4 regions of the Noviherbaspirillum sp. ST9 genome follow, and region 1 is predicted to be linked to each of the others. Evidence: predicted binding sites of a transcription regulator. Region 1 holds the regulator's gene; each other region holds the start of a gene.
The links. The regulator LexA, encoded in region 1, represses DNA repair genes until DNA is damaged. The targets are predictions, from matches to a motif close to ACTGTATNNNNATACAGT.
Positions count from the first base shown of each region.

Region 2: ACNOHI_RS09920 (putative DNA modification/repair radical SAM protein) is a predicted target of LexA. The motif match lies at 1,340-1,357, and genes of this name have one in related genera.
Region 3: ACNOHI_RS22550 (DUF3072 domain-containing protein) is a predicted target of LexA. The motif match lies at 1,163-1,180, and genes of this name have one in related genera.
Region 4: recA (recombinase RecA) is a predicted target of LexA. The motif match lies at 2,224-2,241, and genes of this name have one in related genera.

Region 1 is NZ_JBLWFR010000013.1:22,862-26,221, forward strand. Features, by position in the region: gene ACNOHI_RS23145 (DEAD/DEAH box helicase) at 1-69, opposite strand, end outside; gene ACNOHI_RS23150 (inositol monophosphatase family protein) at 178-969, opposite strand; gene ACNOHI_RS23155 (RNA methyltransferase) at 1,091-1,852, shown strand; gene lexA (transcriptional repressor LexA) at 1,919-2,575, opposite strand; gene rpsF (30S ribosomal protein S6) at 2,835-3,203, shown strand; gene priB (primosomal replication protein N) at 3,222-3,360, shown strand, end outside.
Region 2 is NZ_JBLWFR010000004.1:173,354-176,713, reverse strand. Features, by position in the region: gene ACNOHI_RS09925 (UdgX family uracil-DNA binding protein) at 1-111, opposite strand, end outside; gene ACNOHI_RS09920 (putative DNA modification/repair radical SAM protein) at 108-1,325, opposite strand; gene ACNOHI_RS09915 (DUF3597 domain-containing protein) at 1,481-2,062, shown strand; gene ACNOHI_RS09910 (ATP-binding protein) at 2,129-3,250, opposite strand; gene ACNOHI_RS09905 (adenosylcobalamin-dependent ribonucleoside-diphosphate reductase) at 3,290-3,360, opposite strand, start outside.
Region 3 is NZ_JBLWFR010000011.1:90,979-94,338, forward strand. Features, by position in the region: gene ACNOHI_RS22545 (long-chain fatty acid--CoA ligase) at 1-835, shown strand, start outside; gene ACNOHI_RS22550 (DUF3072 domain-containing protein) at 1,219-1,452, shown strand; gene ACNOHI_RS22555 (EAL and GGDEF domain-containing protein) at 1,670-3,360, shown strand, end outside.
Region 4 is NZ_JBLWFR010000007.1:217,221-220,580, forward strand. Features, by position in the region: gene ACNOHI_RS17650 (DUF2889 domain-containing protein) at 1-339, opposite strand, end outside; gene recX (recombination regulator RecX) at 585-1,037, opposite strand; gene recA (recombinase RecA) at 1,100-2,143, opposite strand; gene ACNOHI_RS17665 (response regulator) at 2,389-3,096, shown strand; gene ACNOHI_RS17670 (sensor histidine kinase N-terminal domain-containing protein) at 3,106-3,360, shown strand, end outside.

The DNA of each region.
Region 1 (3,360 bases):
CGTGCTGTAACCCTGTTCGGTAACGGCACGGACGATTTCATCGGATAGACCGAGTTCGGTAAAGGACATGTATTCTCTAAAGTGATCCTGCCGTGCGGCAGGGACGCCGCATGGGCAAAAGGAGGAAGCAGGGGGGGGCTTCGCGCGCACCCTGCTCAGGAGTCGATACTGTAATGATCAGGCAAACGGGGAGAGCAGGTTCACCATCTGTCCGAAGATCTTCGGCGTGCCGGCAATGACGTTACCCTTGTAGAGATAGTCGGATTCGCCCTTGAAATCGGCGACGATGCCGCCGGCTTCGGAGACAAGCAGGGCTCCGGCAGCTGCGTCCCAAGGCTGAAGGCCTTTTTCAAAGAAGCCGTCGAGGCGACCGGCTGCCACATACGCGAGATCGAGTGCGGCGGCGCCAGGGCGGCGCAGGCCCGCGCACTTCTCGGTCATGATCTTGAACATCTTCATGTACTCATCGAGTCCCTCGGTACCTCGGAACGGAAAGCCGGTGCCGATGAGCGCATCCGCCATCTTGTCGCGGCGGCTTACGCGGATGCGTTTCTCGTTCAGGAATGCGCCGGCGCCTTTGGTTGCCGTGAACAGGTCATTGCGGGTCGGGTCGTACACAACAGCCTGGGTGATCTGGCCTTTCTGCTGCAGGGCAATCGACACGCAGTATTGCGGAAAGCCGTGGATGAAATTGGTCGTGCCGTCCAGCGGATCAATGATCCAGACGTTTTCGTTTTCGTCGTGCAGGTTGGACGAGGCGCCGGATTCTTCGGCGAGGATTGCGTGGTCGGGGTACGCGGTTTTCAGAACTTCGATGATCGCCTGCTCGGCGGCCTGGTCGACTTCGGTGACAAAATCGTTATGATTCTTCGTCGTGACCTTGACGCGGTCGACGTCAAACGAAGCACGATTGATGATGGAAGCAGCGCGGCGCGCGGCCTTCACCGCCGTATTCAGCATGGGATGCATAGGGGTTCCGTTAAAATTGCGGTACCGTCGCCTACCGCGCGGAACCACATGAAATAAGATTAATGAGCGATGCGGCAACAATCGGCAACAAGCCGGTTCCCGCGTAATGCCGCTATTTTAAATGAACCAGCCTCAAACCAGTAATTCTCTTTTCAGCCGCCTGCGCTTTGTCCTGGTCGGCACCAGTCATCCCGGTAACATCGGCGCTGCCGCGCGGGCGATGAAGACGATGGGATTTTCACAACTTGTGCTTGTCAATCCTCGGTTTGCCAATGCGACTACGCACGAGGAGGCAGTGGCATTCGCCAGCGGCGCAGTGGATGTACTGCAGTCCGCCAGGATCGTTGAAACGATTGAAGAGGCGCTGGAAGGCTGCAACTTTGCTGCGGCACTCAGCGCCAGATTGAGGGAGTTTTCGCCGCCTGTAACGCAGCCCAGGGCGCTGGCCGCACAGCTTGCAGGGGAGGCGAGCCTGAATGCCGCGCTCGTGTTCGGGAGTGAGCGCTATGGTCTGCCGAACGAGATTATTGAAAGGTGCAACGTGCTCATCAATATTCCGGCAAACCCTGAATACTCGTCGTTGAACCTGGCTCAGGCAGTGCAGCTGCTTGCATATGAAGCGCGCGTGGCTGCCACAGGCGAGGCGCTGCCTGTTTCTCCGATCGGTTTTCAGGGAGTGGCAGCGGATCTGGGTCAGATTGAGGGCATGTATGCGCACCTTGAGCAGGCGCTTGTCGCCGTTGAATTTCTTGATCCATCAAACCCGAAGAAATTAATGCCCCGGCTGAAGCGCCTGTTCTCCCGAGCCCAGCTGGAAACAGAAGAGGTGAACATCCTGCGTGGGATTGCCCGCCAAATCATGAAGAAACTCGGACAGCAGTAATTTCGTGTCCGCGTCGAATTGCCTCTTGCGGGGCTGTAGCGAAGGCGCTTGCGCGACTCAGCTAATTCAGCCCCAGGCGCGCAAAAGGCCCACCGCGAGCCCTTCAAGAGCAAAATTATCTTCCCTACCATCGACAACGATAGGTTCAAAATCCGGGTTTTCGGGAAGGAGTTCAATGACGCTGCCCGTCTTGCGGTAGCGCTTGACCGTCACGTCGTCGCCAAGGCGGGCAACGACGATCTGCCCATTCTTTGCGGAGTCGGCCTTTTTTACGGCCAACAGGTCACCGTCGAGAATGCCGACATCCCGCATCGACAATCCGCGCACTTTCAGCAGGTAGTCCGGCTTTGCAGAAAACAGCGAGGGGTCCACGCTGTACGTGGTTTCAATATGTTCCTGTGCAAGAATCGGCGAGCCGGCGGCGACGCGGCCAACCAGCGGCAGACTCAGTTGCATGAGGCCGGGATGCGGCAAGGCCATTTGTCGCGCCACGCTTGTGCTGTCTTTGCCCATGTCGCGAAGACGAATGCCGCGAGACGTGCCGGGGGATATTTCGATTGCTCCCTTGCGGGCAAGCGCCTGCAAATGTTCCTCGGCAGCGTTCGCTGAGCGGAAGCCGAGCTCGGCGGCAATTTCGGCCCGGGTGGGAGGGAATCCGGTGTTTTCAATGGCTTCCCTGATCAGGTTCAGGATTTGCTCCTGGCGGGCGGTCAGCTTGATCATGGCGATTCACTGGGGTTATCCAGCGCTGTGTGTATAGACAGCCTGTATTTTTATACAGGATTTATGCGAATGCAAGCGTATTTGCTGGTTATTTGGCGGCGCTTGCCTCGAAAATGTCCGATTTCCCGGTTCCTTGCCTTAAGGGCTTGAAAGCATTGAGCTTTCTTTCAGAACGGGTTATTATGGCGGGCTTTCCTCTTCCCACACCCGTCTTGACGCCGGGGTGGGCGATTTTTCAATCCGTCCAAAAGGAGAATTCATGCGTCATTACGAAATCGTATTTATCGTCCATCCGGATCAGAGCGAGCAAGTGCCCGCGATGATCGAACGCTACAAGGGCATCGTTACCGCCCGTAACGGCAAGGTCCACCGTGTCGAAGACTGGGGCCGCCGTCAACTGGCTTACATGATCCAGAAGCTGGCCAAGGCACACTATGTTTGCATGAACATCGAGTGCGACAACGAAACCCTGGCTGAACTCGAAACGGGCTTCAAGTTCAACGACGCCGTCCTGCGCCACCTCACCGTCAAGATGAAGAAGGCTGAAACCGCCCCGTCGCCGATGATGAAGGCTGTCCAGAAGGAAGATGCTGCCAAATCCCAACGTGCAGAGGCGTCCGCTGCGTAATTGCGGCAGCCGAGGAGAGTGAACCAACTTCGCCTGATTGCTGCCATTGCCGAGCGCGACGTAGTGCGCTATACCCCGGCAGGCATCCCGATCGTGTCAGCAAAATTGCAGCACAGTTCGGAACAGGTGGAAGCAAGCATCCCGCGCCAGGTTGACA
Region 2 (3,360 bases), on a different contig from region 1:
ATCATCGCCCTGCCCCCATTGCACGTCGTCGGGTGCGACACCTGCGGCAATGAGCTGACGCGCCGCCGTGCGCCAAGCCTCGAACGAATCGACTGCGATACGACGCGTCATGCCGGCCACAAGTCCATCTGCTGCGGCTTGTCCGCCAGCGCGCGCCGCAGCACGGGCGAGGACACGCTGTCCTGCGGCGGCCTGTAGTCCGTCGTCACCACGAAGGGCGCGAGCTTCTTCATGCTGCAACGCAGGCGCACGAGGTCTTCGTAGCGCACCCGCCGGTGCCGCCGTAAATCCGCGATGCGCTTCGCATTGCGCAGGCCAATGCCGGGGACGCGCGCAATCATGTCCGGCTCGGCGCGGTTTAGGTCCATCGGAAAATATTCGCGATGCGCAAGCGCCCACGCCAGCTTGGGATCGATGTCGAGCGCGAGGTCGCCCGCGGCGGGCAACAGTTCCTGCGCCTGGAAGCCATAACCGCGCAGCAGGAAATCGGCCTGGTACAGGCGGTGCTCGCGCAACAGCGGCGGCGGCTGCATCGGCACACTGCCGGGGCTGTGCGGAATCGGGCTGAAGGCGGAGTAGTACACGCGGCGCAGGCGGTAGCTGCCGTACAGTGTCTCCGCCGTCGACAGGATCGTGCGGTCATCGGTGGCATCGGCGCCGACGATCATCTGCGTGCTCTGCCCCGCCGGCGCAAAGCGTTCCGCGCGGGGTTCCTCCTTCTTCTCATCCAGCCGCCGCCGGATCGTGCCCATCGCCAGCTTGATCGTCTGCACGTTCTTTTCCGGCGCCAGCTTCGCGATCCCCGCCTCTGTCGGCAACTCGATGTTCACGCTCAGGCGGTCCGCATAACGGCCTGCGGCGGCGATGAGCGCAGGATCGGCATCGGGGATGGTTTTCAGGTGGATGTAGCCGCGAAACTGTTTCTCTTCCCGCAGGCGCCGCGCGACTTGGACGAGCTGTTCCATTGTGTAGTCCGCCGAGCGGATTACGCCGGAGCTGAGGAACAAGCCGTCGATATAGTTGCGAAGATAGAAATCGGTCGTCAGCTTGACGACTTCGTCGACGGAAAACCGCGCGCGTGGCACGTTGGAGCTGCGCCGGTTGATGCAGTACTGGCAATCGTAGATGCAGACGTTGGTGAGAAGAATTTTAAGGAGGGAAACGCAGCGCCCATCCGGCGTATAGCTGTGGCAAATCCCCATCCCCGTCGTCGCCCCGATGCCCTGGCGGCCTGCCGAGGATCGCTTGGGCGCGCCGCTGCTGGCACAGGAGGCATCGTATTTTGCCGCGTCGGCAAGTATTTCCAGTTTGTCTTGCAGTTCCACTTCCAAGGCTCACTACTGCATTTACATACAGTAGTGTACGCGCCTGGAGCGAGGCGGACAAGGCGAGGTGCGAGATGCCCGGCCTCGCAGTTATACATTGCAGACTGGCTTGCCACGTATAACTTTTTCCACCGCCATTTCGTGTCCGCGATTGCATGATCATTCAACCGCTGAGCCCGCGCAAAACCGCCTGGTTCCTGTCACCCATACTGGACCCGATTCTCGACATCGGCACACCAAACGGACGAAATCAATCAGCGTTTGATAGAGCGAATCGAATTACCCACGTCACGGTGTTATCACCATCAACCTACCTTAAGGGGAATAGCATGAGTATCTTTGGCACCATACTTTCCAAACTCGGCTTCGGTGACGCTAAAAAGGAAGAGCCCGTTACTGAATCCACGCCGCAGCCAGGAGCGACCGCCGTGCAGCAACCCGAGGTTGCACCCGCGCCAGCAGCGGCATCGACCAGCACGGTCGATGTCGTCGCCAAGCTGGAGCAAATGTCCCGTTCGCATAGCGAGAAGCTCAACTGGAAGACGTCCATTGTCGATTTGCTGAAACTGCTCGGACTGGACAGCAGCCTTGCAGCGCGCAAGGAACTGGCCACCGAGCTCGGCTGCCCTGCCGACAAGATGTCGGATTCGGCCCAGATGAACATGTGGCTGCACAAGGCCGTGATCAAGAAGCTGGCGGATAACGGAGGGAATATTCCAGCGGATATGCTGGATTAGTTCTGAAAACTGGCGTCAGGTCTTGTGATAGCACATCTGATGGATCGCAAGACCACGATATCGCCGTTACGACCAGCTCTTAGAAAAGGCTGTCTTAGACATTTTTGATGCTGTTTTCACGCTGCCAGGCAATGTCTTCGCGATTTCCTCACCCTCAGCAACTATTTGTTGAAGAATGTTTGGGAAAAATTCCGCGTCAGCCGTTGATACACGCATCTTCACGAAAGTCCCCAAAACTTGGGTTTGAGCCGTTTCCTGTCGAGTCCCGTCATAGGAAATTCTTCGGCCAGAACTAATGATTTGAAATGCACCAAACCTTCTGCCGAGTTCTGATACAACGTACAAACCGAAACCTGAATTTGCCCATTCGGAATCTCCTGTAACGGAGAAGCTCGAGACACCGGGCATTAAGCACGCTTCAATGGCTTTTTCCGGAGTCGAGTAAAGGCCGGTTTTTGCTAAGGAGTTATAGACACCTATTCCCTCATCTGCAATCGCTATTTCGGCGTCACCATTCACCCACCGTTGTGCCGTTACTGTGCATTCCGCGACGTTGCCGTGCTCGAAAGAGTTTCGGATTACTTCTCTAATTGCATAGGCCAACATCATTGCGGGCCCAACGTTTCTTTCACCCGGGAATATAACGGTGGCGAGACGGTCCGCCTTAATGTCAATTTCCTCTTGCATCACGTGGCCTTTCCACATGATTTGATCGCGACGGATTTTTGTGAAAGGCAAGTAATTGGAATTCCCTGCGGCTTCGCCGACCTCCTTGCCTGTAGGAATACCACAAAACCGAAAAAAGCCGAGATGCTTTAGATATCCAACCACCCCGAACGGGTTATCGATGCCCAAGTACTGAGTCACCAGCCCATTCCTATGCCGCGTATATATAAATTGCTTTAACCCGTGCGCAAGCACTAGGCTCGAAAACGGATCAACAAATCCAAGAGGGTTAAAGTCAATTGAAATTTCTGGATAAGCTGAAAGAATTAGAAGTCGAGAAGCAAAATCTGATGCAGTACCGTTATCAAACTTTGCAGGACATGTAAGTTGCATCTCACATCCATTTTTTGTTTTATTTTTGCCTCTCCCACCAAGCGCCTCGGACTCCTCGTGACCTAGGATCAAACTTTCACTTTGTGTCGGCGGTTGGCGAGACGCCGTGAATGCACTACGGGCCGGCAAATAACTTTGCTTATTGCCGGTCCCGCTTTATTGCACGCCTTAGCCACAAGCCCCAATCGCCCCACAAGCCGTACAAAACTCACACCCATCCTTCTTGATGACCGTGGTAT
Region 3 (3,360 bases), on a different contig from region 1:
CCGCGAGGTGGCGGCGCAATGCGTGCAGCGCTACAAGGTCAAGACCATGCAGCTGATCGCGACCATGGTCGTGGACCTGCTGGCCAACCCGCGCATCGCCGAGTTCGACTTCTCCAGCCTCCATGGCATCCGCGGCGGCGGTGCGGCAATGCCGGAAGCGGTGGCGCAAAAGATGAAGGAAATCATCGGCGTGCCCTATGTCGAGGGTTACGGCATGTCGGAGACCATCGGCGCCACGCACATCAACCCGATGCACCGCCCGATGAAGCAGTGCCTCGGCATTCCGCTCTATAACGTCGACGCGCGTGTGGTCGACCCGTCGGACTTCCACGAATTGCCACCAGGCGAAGTCGGCGAAATCGTCGTCCATGCCCCGCATGTCATGCAAGGCTACTGGAACAATCCGCAGGCCAGCGCGGAGACCTTCGTCGAGCTCGAGGGAAAACGGTTCCTGCGCACCGGCGACCTGGCGCAGACCGACGAGGACGGCTATTTCTTCATGGTCGACCGGCTGAAACGGATGATCAACGCCTCCGGCTTCAAGGTCTGGCCGGCGGAAGTGGAATCCCTGCTGTACCAGCATCCGGCGATCCAGGAAGCCTGCGTCATTGCGGCGCAGGATGCGAAGCGCGGCGAAACGGTAAAGGCGGTGGTCGTGCTGCGCGAGGCTTTTCGCGGCAAGGTCAGCGAGCAGGAAATCGTCGATTGGGCGCATGCCAACATGGCCGCATACAAGAGTCCGCGTATCGTGCAGTTTGTCGATGCGCTGCCAAAATCCTCTACGGGAAAGCTCCAGTGGCGCGAGCTGCAGGAGCGGGAAAAGGCCGCGCAGTAAGGATTCTCAACTTTTCAATGCACGGGGGTATTTTTTCGCGAATTTCGAACTTTTCGTTGTAATATCCACTCGCTGCACCAAAAAAATCCATTTCAGGATGACGAGTGAGACAGGAGCCCGCGAAGCGTTTGCATAGCGGGCTTTCTTATTTTCACGCTCTTTATAACCAATGCATATAACTCATATAACGACAATAAAGAAGACAACTATGCTGCATTGCGATAAAGTAGTACCTGTCTCCTCCAACTCTTCTTGAATTGGATTCACCCGCAAACCGCAAGGTCTGCGGGTTTTTTTTCGCCCCTACTCCAGGCATCCCGGGAACAAACTGTATAAATCCACAGTCTTTTGTGCATATTTGTCATTCCCCTCTGGAGGCCAACATGGACAAGCAAACCCAAAGTGAAGCGCAAAACAGCAACATGCTGAAGGACCCGAAGGACTGGACGACCGGTGACGAACCAATGACCGGGGCGCAGAAGTCCTACCTCAAGACCCTTTCCGAGGAGGCCGGCGAGGAGATGGACGAGTCGCTCACCAAAGCCCAGGCGTCGGAGCGCATCGACGAACTCCAGCAACGAACCGGACGTGGCACGCAGGACAACCAAAAGCACTGACCCTGTGCACTTCCCCACAATTCCTGTGGTCAATTCTGTGGACAAGTGCGAGGAAGTTTTCCTATGTTCATGATTTTCAAGAGAAACTTTCCATTGATGAAAATCAAGGCAGTGACGCCTGCCCATGGCGCTTGATCGGCGCATCCGGAAACTACTGGGTCGAATACACCGTCTATCACACGAGCAATCATCGTTACGTGACTTTCCCAGGTTTCCCATGGACATCCGTCATCGTAGAAAAAGAAAGCCGCAACAGTCGGCTTTCGAGGACGGCCAGCACGAAAGGAGTCCGCCCTGCGAGCCTGCGGACGCGCGTGAGCTCGATTACCATGCGCTGTTTGACGCCTCGCCCAACCCTTACCTCGTGCTGGACCGGGCGCTCAACATCGTCGGCGCAAACAAGGCCTACCTGGCTTCCACCAAGCGCGCGTTGTCGGACATTGTCGGGCGCTGGGCCTGGGATGCCTTTCCGACCGATCCCGACACGCTGCGCCAGGCAATTGCATCATTCGAGCGTGCCATCCGCACCAAGCAGCCCGACACCCTCGCCCTCCTGCGCTTCGACATTCCGCGCCCGGAACCGGAAGGCGGCGGCTTCGAAGTCCGTTACTGGAGCATTGTCGCCACCCCGGTGCTGAACGCAGTCGGAGAAGTTGACACCCTCCTGCAGCACCCGATCGACGTCACGGAACTCCAGCGTTTGCGCGAAGCACTTCACACACCCGAGGACGGCCTGCCGGTCGAACTGGGCGACGCGCAAAGCGGCATTTTCCTGCGCGCGCAAAGCGTTCACGAAGCCAACCTCCTGCTCAAGGCAGACAGCGAACGCCTGCGCGACCTGTTCAAGCATGCGCCAAGTCCCCTGGTCGCCTTCCGCGGCAAGGATCTCGTGTTCGACATGGCAAATGACGCCTATTTCAAATTTGTCGGCAGGCGGGACATCATCGGCAAGACCTTGCTGGAGGCCGTCCCTGAACTCGCCGGCCAGGGCTATGACGACCTGCTCAGCGAGGTCTTCAATACCGGCAAGCCCTTCATCGGGCGCGGCATGCGGGCGGACTTGCGGCTGACGTCGGGTGCACCGCTTCACGACGTCTATTTCGATGCGCTGTTCCAGCCGGTGGTCGACGACGACGGCAAGGTCACCGGCATCGTCTGCCAGCTCAACGACGTCACCGAGGCCTACCGCGCACAGGCCGCCTTGCGCGAGAGCCAGGACCGGCTGCGGGAGGGCATGAATGCGGCACGCATGCTGGTGTGGGACTGGGACCTTGCGACAGGACGCGTGAAACTTTCGGAGAATGCGCCGGAGATCATCGGTAGCGCGGCCGCCTTTGGCCAATCCGCGTTTGACGCCGTCCACCCCGATGATGCCCATGCCGTACGCGATGCGCCGCTTCACTGCACGCCGGCAAATCCGCGCTACCGCCTGGAATACCGGCTGGTCCGTCCTGACAATGGCAGGATCGTATGGCTGGAAAACCGCGGGCACGTCATGTTCGATCATGCTGACGCTCCCGTGTTCGTCAAAGGCGTCGCGATCGACATTACGGAACGCAAGCGCTCGGAAAAGCAGATCGCCGATGCCGCCCGCCACGATTCCCTGACCGGCCTGCCCAACCGCGCGCTGCTACACGAATACTGCACGCACATCCTGGCACGCGCGCTGCGATCCGGCACCGGCGGCGCCCTGCTGTTCATCGACCTCGACCGGTTCAAGCCGATCAACGACATGTACGGCCATGATGCGGGCGACAAGGTGCTGCAGGATGTCGCGCAACGCCTCCTTGCCTGCACGCGCAAGGAAGACGTCGTCAGCAGGCTGGGCGGTGACGAGTTTATCGTCGTGCTCCCGTCGATCGTGTCGCCGCACGATCCGGCAACGGTGGCCGGCCATATCGTCGCCGC
Region 4 (3,360 bases), on a different contig from region 1:
CTGCCTGACACCATCGCGGAATCCCTTGAGGAGATTTAGCCCGATCAGCTTTTTGTAGTCGGGCCCGACGGTGTCGCAGTAATTTGGATAAGGAACAGCGTCAGAGACAGCTTCGGCGTCGACGATGGTCAACGCGGTGTCTACGGTAATGCGGAGCCAGAGGTCGTGTACCGGTTGTCCTGCCGGGCGGATGCCGGAAGCAAGTGTGGTATCACGGGTCTTTATATCTGTTATATGCGCGTCAATGTCCCACAAGCCGTCGTCGCGAGCGAACGCTTCGAGCTGGATTGCGCGCGTGTGTTTTAACGCTCGGCGGGTTGACGGCTGAGATAAGGGCATAACGACCAATGCCAGTGAAGCGGCCAAAAGAAATGCCGCAATTGCGTGTCGTTGTCGCAGTTTCTACGACAACAGCCGCTCATGCGGCGCTGCAAAAACCTCGAAAGTTTAGCACAGGCACAAGGCTAAAACCATGATGATGTTTTTGCCACGGAAAGGCCGCTACGCGCTGCTGGCATTCGCACAGGCATGTGCGAATACTGCAATCGTTGTGGAAGAAAAAAGCCTGCTTGGGTCGGGAGATATCAGGCGTCATCGTCAGCAGGCTTCATTGCCGATCGAATAGCTGCAGAGGAAAAGCCGCGCTGTTGCAAAAATCGCATCTGTTTGGCGCGATCGGCGGCGTCTTCGGGCAGGTGGCCGAATTTTTTGCGCCAGACTTCTTTGGCGCGCGCCGCTTCGTCGTCAAGCAAACTGCCCTTGATGTCCTGGAGCGCCTCGCCGTCGATGCCGTGAGACTGCAACTCGGAAAGGATACGGCTGTTTCCGAAGCGTGCAGCGCGACGGTTAACCAGCGATTCGGAGAAGCGGGATTGGGACAGGAATTTTGCTGCCTCCAGCGAATCGAGCAACGCTTCGACGTCGTCGCCTTCCTGAGCATAGCGCGCCAACTTGCGTCCCAACTCAAGCCGGCTGTGTTCACGAGCGGATAAATACTTCAGAGCCCGCGCCTTTAGACTCATTTGCAATTTTGCCATGGTGTTCCAGCAGCGCGGGCTCCCTCACGTGAAGTATTCAGGATGAAAGGAGCTGCCCTTTCTTATTCAGCTTCTGCCACGAGGGGCGGCAGTTCCGGCACGCCCAGCGCTGCGCGGACCTTGTTCTCGATCTCGCGCGCCAGTTCTGGATGCTCCTTCAGGTAGTTGCGTGCGTTGTCTTTGCCCTGGCCGATACGCTCGCCGTTGTAGCTGTACCATGCACCGGATTTTTCAACGATCTTGGCTTCGGAACCCAGGTCGAGGATTTCGCCTTCACGCGAAGTGCCTTCCCCGTAGAGGATGTCGAAATGCGCTTCCCTAAATGGGGGCGCAACCTTGTTTTTCACGACCTTGACCTTTGTTTCGTTGCCGATTACTTCGTCGCCAGACTTGATGGAGCCGGTACGGCGAATGTCTAGACGCACAGATGCGTAGAATTTGAGCGCATTGCCACCGGTCGTCGTTTCCGGATTGCCGAACATGACGCCGATCTTCATGCGGATCTGGTTGATGAAGATGACCAAGGTGTTGGTGCGATTGATGCTGCCGGTCAGCTTGCGCAGCGCCTGCGACATGAGGCGCGCCTGGAGACCTGGGAGGGAATCGCCCATGTCGCCTTCGATTTCAGCCTTCGGGGTCAGTGCGGCGACGGAGTCGACCACAACCAGGTCGACGCTGCCGGAGCGCACGAGTGCGTCGCAGATTTCGAGCGCCTGCTCCCCTGTATCGGGTTGCGAAATCAGCAGTTCCTGCAAATTGACGCCCAGCTTCTGTGCATACACGACGTCCAGTGCGTGTTCGGCGTCGATAAAGGCGCAGGTGCCGCCCAGTTTCTGCATTTCTGCAATGGCTTGCAGGGTCAGCGTAGTCTTACCGGACGACTCCGGACCGTAAATTTCAACAACGCGGCCGCGCGGCAAGCCGCCGACGCCCAAGGCAATATCTAGGCCCAGCGAGCCGGTCGAAACGACCTGAACCTCTTCCGCCACAGCACCGTCGGCCATGCGCATGACGGAGCCCTTGCCGAACTGCTTCTCGATTTGCGCCAGTGCGGCGGCCAGTGCCTTTGCCTTTTCCGGGTTTTGCGCAGCTTTCTTGTCGTCCATAACTGTATTCTTTCGACGGTTGGGTATTAACTAGTTCGCCACCCCTTGAGCGGCGAGCCACGATTAACGTCACAGGCCATACTGTATAAAAAAACAGTGGCGTGCGCAAGCGGGAATTTTAAATATCGGGAAAACTTGATTAGGATGAGGAGAGACGCCGGTTTTTGAAGTCGGTACTTGCTTTGCCTTGCTGCTATTAATGAAAAGCAATAGACTACTTTACATCTGATTGCAGAGTGCCAACCATGCGTATTTTGCTCGCTGAAGACGACAGTGTACTAGCCGATGGACTGACGCGCTCGCTGCGCCAGTCGGGATATGCCACGGACTGCGTCAAGAACGGCCTTGAAGCGGACTCCGCACTGTCGACACAGGATTTCGACTTGCTGATCCTCGACCTCGGTTTGCCGAAAATGCCCGGCCTGGAGGTGTTGCGCCGCCTGCGTGCGCGAAATTCGCGCCTGCCGGTGCTGATCCTGACTGCCGGCGACTCCATTGAACAGCGCGTCAAGGGACTGGACCTGGGCGCCGACGATTTCATGGCCAAACCGTTTGCGCTGTCCGAACTGGAAGCGCGGGTGCGCGCCCTCACCCGGCGTGGCGCCGGTGGAGGACCGACCGTCATCAAGCACGGCCCCCTGTCCTACGACCAGGTGGGGCGTATCGCTTATATGAACGACCAGATGCTTGACCTGTCTGCGCGGGAGCTGGGCCTGCTGGAAGTCCTTTTGCAGCGTACCGGGCGCCTGGTGTCGAAGGAGCAGCTGGTTGACCACCTGTGCGAATGGGGCGAGGAAGTCAGCAATAACGCCATCGAGGTGTATGTCCACCGCCTGCGCAAGAAGATCGAGGTGGGTGGTGTGCGCATTGCCACTGTGCGCGGCCTGGGATATTGCCTTGAAAAGTTCTCCGAGCCGGCTGCGGGCGCACAGAGCACCCCGACTGCCGGCTGACATTCCTCCATGAGTGACGCCCACCGTCCGGATGCGGGCGTTTCCGCCTCGACTGACGCTTCCCGGCGCGGGAAGTCCAGCGATTTTGTCGCCCTCCAGCCTGAAGAGCGCATCCAGCGTTCGCTGTTCGGCGAGATCCTCGACTGGATGCTGGTGCCCCTGCTGCTGCTCTGGCCGATGAGCATTGCGATCACCTACCTGGTCGCGAAGTCGATTGCCAACCATCCCTTTGACCGCGCACTGGACGACCGCGTGATCGTGCTG